One region of the Methylobacter sp. Wu1 genome, then DNA from elsewhere that is predicted to be linked to it. Evidence: predicted binding sites of a transcription regulator. Region 1 holds the regulator's gene; the other holds the start of a gene.

Evidence for each region. Region 1 encodes HrcA, which represses chaperone genes, less so after heat shock. Its sites were predicted from a motif close to TNTTAGCACTCNNNNNNNNNGAGTGCTAANA; they were not measured.
Region 2: the regulator HrcA is predicted to act here: its motif matches at 1,718-1,748, upstream of groES (co-chaperone GroES).

The regions. Positions count from the first base shown of each region.
Region 1 is NZ_JAZHOC010000071.1:18,306-21,451, forward strand. It holds gene grpE (nucleotide exchange factor GrpE) at 1-579, opposite strand, end outside; gene hrcA (heat-inducible transcriptional repressor HrcA) at 649-1,704, opposite strand; gene V2P20_RS15465 (NAD(+) kinase) at 1,934-2,815, shown strand; gene recN (DNA repair protein RecN) at 2,821-3,146, shown strand, end outside.
Region 2 is NZ_JAZHOC010000049.1:26,777-29,922, reverse strand. It holds gene pqqB (pyrroloquinoline quinone biosynthesis protein PqqB) at 1-169, opposite strand, end outside; gene pqqA (pyrroloquinoline quinone precursor peptide PqqA) at 284-358, opposite strand; gene V2P20_RS08500 (hypothetical protein) at 629-835, shown strand; gene V2P20_RS08495 (molybdopterin-synthase adenylyltransferase MoeB) at 900-1,646, opposite strand; gene groES (co-chaperone GroES) at 1,789-2,076, shown strand; gene groL (chaperonin GroEL) at 2,132-3,146, shown strand, end outside.

The sequences.
Region 1 (3,146 bases):
TTCGGGGACTTTGGCAACCACGACCATGGCAGGGCGCAACAGGCGCCCGTTCAGCAAATAGCCTTTCTGGAAAACATTAACCACGGTATTAGGCTCGGCGCCTTCCACGGCCTGCATGGCCATAGCCTGATGATGTTCGGGGTTAAAAGGCTGGCCGACCGGATCGATCGTTTCAATGTTAAATTTGGCGAATACCGATTCAAACTGTTTGATCGTCAATTCGCTGCCCACGCGAAACTTCTCCACTTCAGGGCTGTCGCCAGTAGCTGCCTGCAGTCCTAATGTCAGACTGTCCAATACCGGCAGCAACTCTTTGGCAAACCCTTCCAGCGCAAATTTATGCGCGCTCTCCAGATCTTTCTGCGTCCTTCTCTTCAGGTTTTCCATCTCCGCTTGGGCACGAACTGCTTTGTCCCAGTTTTCCTGAGCTTTCTGCTCGGCCTGCACCAATTGCTGCTTCAGTTCTTCAAGAGTCGGTTCAGACAACAGCTGCTCTCCGTTAATCACTTCACCAACTGGCTCTTCTTTTTTAACCTCGGCTTCAACCTGAGATTCAGGCACTTCCTGATCATTACTCATTCGCTATAGCTCCTCAAAATATAAAAATGGGTTTTCGCGCCCAATCGCGCGAAAGAAAACAGATGCTAGTTATGATGGGGACGATGATTTTTGATTCAAGGCTGCGCCTAATAATTTTGCCGTAATATCGACATAGGGGATAACTTTCTCATAAGCCATGCGTGTCGGCCCGATGACGCCCAGCACACCCACCACCTCATCGCTAATCGAATAAGATGATGTAACCAGGCTGCAGTGATCGAAGGCCTGATAGCCGGATTCTTCGCCGATAAAAATCTGCACGCCTTCTGCATTCATACATTGATCCAGCAAATGAATCACATCCTGTTTTTGACTGAATGCTTCAAATAATTTTTTCAGCCGGTCCATATCCGCCAACTCTGAAAAACCCATTAAATTGGTTTCGCCGGTCAGCACGTAATCTTCTTTTTCACTGTCCTGCTCGAAAGTCAGCTGCGCCATTTTGATCGCATCAAGCATACCCTGATTCATGCGCGCCTGATCTTCCTTCAACTCTTCAAAAACTGCTTGCCGCACTGAAACCAGACTGCGGCCGCAATAAACTGAATTCAAATAATTCGCCGCCTGCTGCAATTCAGCAGCGCTAAACGCCTTCGCAGTATGAATGATTTTGTTATGGACTTCCTGCTCATTGGTAACAAAAATCACCAATACACGCGTATTGGATAAAGACAAAAATTCAATATGCCGCAGGCAGAGCATTTCCCGCCTAGGCAAAGTCACGACCCCGGCCATACGGGTCAATTCCGACAGCAGACGAGAGGCGACGCCGATAACATCACCATTATTATCAGTGACTGATAAACCCTGCTGCAATCGAGCCAACTCTTCCGATTTCAAGGGCTTGACTGTCAACAGGCTGTCTACGAACAAGCGATAACCGCTGACTGTGGGCACGCGTCCAGCCGAGGTATGCGGCGAATGCACCAACCCCAAATCTTCAAGATCGGCCATAACGTTGCGGATGGTGGCCGGACTCAAGTTTAAGCCCGAGTCTTTTGATAAAACCCTTGAGCCTACCGGCTGACCGTCACTGATATAACGCTCAACCAGCGTTTTCAGCAATTGCAGCGACCTTTCGTTTAAAACTTGATCAGTACTCACATCAACCTCTAAAAGATCATAATTAGCACTCCACCCGAGCGAGTGCCAGCGCCGCAAAATATCAGCTCAACGGTTTGTTGTCAATAAAACCCTTTTTCTTAAAACTGCCTATTATTAAAGAAGGCCTTTCGCTCCTCCTCATGAGAACCCCAAACATCTTCTGCCGGTAAAACTGGTTGCTTTACTGAGGTTTTTGTATAATCCAATTCATTTTGACTTGTATCCGGCAATGCAGAGCCCTTTCAAAACCATTGGCCTCATAGGCAAACCCAGTGACCCCAGCATTGCTGAGCCCCTGTCAATTCTTTATGATTTTTTAAAAAGCCGGCAATTCACTGTCCTGATTGCCAAGGACAGCGCCCGGTTTATTCGTAATCAGCCCGAATCCCGCCCTATGGACAAACTAGGCCAATATTGCGATCTGGTTATCGCGGTTGGCGGCGATGGTACTTTTTTGACTGCCGCACGGGCCATTGCCGAATATGATATTCCTTTGATTGGCATCAATCTGGGGCGTCTCGGTTTTCTGGTCGACATATCGCCCAACGAACTGCCGGACAGATTGCACCGCATGCTCCAGGGCCACTATATTGAAGAAAAACGCTGTTTATTGCGGACCAAAATCGTCCGTGACGAACAGGTCATTCACGAAGAAACAGCCGTCAATGAAGTGGTGATTCATCGCTGGGTAACGCCCAGCATGATTGAAATCGTGACCAAGATTGACGGCGTCTTTCTCAATTCTCAACGCTCCGACGGCTTGATTGTTTCCACGCCCACCGGTTCGACCGCCTACTCCCTGTCCGCAGGGGGCCCGATTCTGCATCCGTCGTTAAATGCGCTGGTATTGGTGCCGCTCAACCCCCATACCCTGACCAATCGCCCGATCGTCATCGATGATTCCGCTGAAATTGAAATCAGCTTCTGCCAGACCAAGCAAATCAATGCACTGGTTACCTGCGATCAAATTGAAATTCCGGCCGTGCTGATCAGCGATAAAATTTTGATCAAAAAAGATCCGAAACCGATTAGAATTCTGCACCCCGAAGACCATGACTTCTTTCAGATACTGCGGGGCAAATTAAACTGGAGCAGTGGTTATCATATTTAATTCCTATGCTATTGAACCTTAACATCATCGACCTTGCCGTTGTCAAATCGCTGGACCTGGACCTTGAAAAAGGTATGTCCGTGCTTACCGGCGAGACCGGGGCCGGCAAATCCATACTCTTGACCGCATTGGGGCTCGCCCTGGGTGACCGGGCCGACTCAGGCTATGTACGCCCCGAAGCCAAACGCGCCGAAATCAACCTGGAGTTTGATCTGGCCGATGCGCCTGAGGCCCAGCGCTGGCTGAAAGAAAACGATCTCGATGACGACCACCATTGCCTGATTCGGCGCATAGTCAATCAGGACGGGCGCTCCAAAGCCTATATCAACAA
Region 2 (3,146 bases), on a different contig from region 1:
AGGTATTGAACAGTAGCCAGTTTCTGTTATCGGTGCTTACGGCAATGGATGATTGGGTGCGGGCTTTGCCGTTCATTTGATTGTGGCGCAAGCGGTGACAATTATGGCAATTGCAGTTCCATTGAGGAAAACCGCCGCCAGCGCCTGAACCTAAAACTCTGATTTTCATAGTTTGGACGGTATTTGAAAAAAGCTGTGAAGAAACGAATGATACGGGAATAAAGACAAGCAGGCAAAAAAAAGGGGCTCATGCGAAGCCCCTTTTTACTCTGAACCGAATGGATTAACGGTTATAGATATACATTGTTACTTCGAAACCGAAACGCAGGTCTGTGTAACTTGGTGTTTCCCATTTCATCGTATTAACCTCCAGAAGTTTTTTATGTTATAGGCTAGCTTGATCAAGTAAGCTGGCCCGAAGTATACGATGAACCGTTTTTTTACGCAACTTTTGGCGGGAGGCGTTTGTCTCCTACGGAATTCAATCATTGGTTGAAACCGATAAAAAACAATTAAATTCGTCAGATTTTTAATTGATTTGTTCGGGGTGTTTTTTTCTTGTAAGAGAGTATTATCCAATTTCACCTAAAAATAATAATAGATATTGATAAAATCATGAGGAGGTGTTATGAGTGGAGTCATTGTGCTGTTTTTGGGCATGATTATTCTTGCGGCGTTTTCTTTTGCGCCATTGGGTTATTTCATTTACAAGTTTTCGCAGAAAAACGCCAAGCCTTTCGGTGAAACCGAACCGCATGGCGACAGCCCGTCTGTGATAAATGATCTAGCGGAGAGAGCAATTAGTTTAGCTAAGGGGTTGCTTAGCAAAAAATAATATTTCATTTTGGACTTTCCGGATGCTCCTGGAGGTCCGGAAAGTCCTTCTCCAGCCATAAAATTCAGACAGCACTGCAGGTCGGGCAGTTAGGGTTTTTTCGCAATTTCATGGTGTTAAATTCCATTGTATAGCCGTCGACCAACAGTAACCGGCCGGTCAGCGTTTCCCCGATATTCATAATCAGCTTCATGGCTTCCAGCGCTTGAATGCTGCCGATAATGCCCGTAATAGGCGCTATCACGCCATTGGTTGAGCAGGTCTGTTGCTCCTCACCGTCGTTACGATACAGACAGTTGTAGCAAGGGCTGTCATTCTTGCCCGGCGTAAATGCGGCTACTTGGCCTTCAAAGCGTATGGCTGCACCTGATACCAGCGGGGTTTTGTGTTTGACGCAGGCGTTGTTAATGGCAAAACGCGTTGAGAAATTATCAGAGCAATCCAGTACTACATCGGCCGACACCACAGCTTTTTCGAGCTGATCACCTTCCAGCCGCTTTTTAATAGCCTGCACGTTTATTTCCGGATTTAGATTTTTAAGTGTCCGCTGGGTTGAAATTACTTTATCAATCCCTATATCGCTGGTGTGATGAGCAATTTGCCTTTGTAGATTGGACAAGTCTACTTCATCATCATCATAAATTGTGATGCTACCGACACCGGCAGCGGCAAGATAGATTGACGCGGGAGATCCAAGGCCTCCGGCGCCAATAATCAGTATCCTGGCTTCCAGGAGTTTTTGCTGCCCTTCAATATCAATTTGAGGCAGCATGATTTGACGGCTATAGCGTAATAGTTGGTTGTCATTCATTAGTCGTGTGGTTTCCGTATAAGGATAAGAGATGATGCCAAAGAACTTGACAGTCTGCAAAAGCTGATTATTATTAGCACTCATTGCCAGAGAGTGCTAACAACTGGATTAACCTTTTATATTTAACTGTTAGGAGACATTAATGAAAATACGTCCGTTACACGATAGAGTGATTGTTAAACGTGTTGAAGAGGAAACAACCACCGCAGGTGGTATTGTTCTGCCTGGCTCTGCGGCAGAAAAACCAAGCCAAGGCGTGGTTTTGGCCGTAGGTAACGGTAAAGTGCTGGATAACGGCGATGTTCGTCCATTGGATGTTAAAGTCGGCGATAAAGTACTGTTTGGCAAATATGCCGGCAACGAAGTTAAAGTTGACGGTGAAGAGCTTATCGTTATGCGTGAAGAAGACATCATGGGCGTTTTAGCTTAAGCCCGAGTCTTACTTAATCACAATCATTTTTAACATAACAAATTAAGGAATAAAAATGGCAGCAAAAGACGTATTATTTGGCGATGACGCGCGTAGCCGCATGGTGAGAGGCGTTAACATTTTAGCAAACGCAGTAAAAGTAACATTGGGCCCTAAAGGCCGCAATGCGGTACTGGACAAAAGCTTCGGTGCACCGACCATTACTAAAGACGGTGTATCGGTTGCGAAAGAAATCGAGTTGAAAGACAAATTCGAAAACATGGGCGCGCAAATGGTTAAGGAAGTAGCTTCAAAAACTTCCGATGTAGCCGGCGACGGTACAACCACTGCGACTGTATTGGCCCAAGCTATCGTTAATGAAGGTCTGAAAGCTGTTGCCGCCGGCATGAATCCAATGGATCTGAAACGCGGTATCGATTTGGCTGTATCTAAAGCAGTTGAGTCTATAGTAGCTTCAGCTGCGCCTTGCACAGATAACAAAGCCATTGCGCAAGTGGGTACTATCTCTGCAAACTCTGACGAGTCTGTAGGCCAGATCATTGCTGAAGCGATGGAAAAAGTCGGCAAAGAAGGCGTAATCACTGTTGAAGAAGGTTCAGGTCTGGACAACCAGCTGGATGTCGTAGAAGGCATGCAGTTCGACCGCGGTTACCTGTCTCCTTACTTCATCAACAACCAGGACAGCATGAGCGCTGAACTGGACAATCCGTTCATCCTGCTGTACGACAAAAAAATCTCCAACATCCGCGACATGTTACCGGTACTGGAAGGCGTTGCGAAATCCGGCCGTCCATTATTGATCATCGCTGAAGATGTGGAAGGCGAAGCGTTGGCGACTCTGGTGGTCAACACGATTCGTGGCATCGTTAAAGTTGCTGCGGTTAAAGCGCCGGGCTTCGGTGATCGTCGTAAAGCCATGTTGGAAGATATTGCTGTTCTGACAGGTGGTACTGTGATTTCTGAAGAAGTCGGTCTGTCTCTGGAAAAAGCGGAACTCGACTTGTTAGGTACTGCTAAAAAAGTACAAGTCGGCAAAGAAAACACCACGGTTATTGATGGCGCGGGTTCTG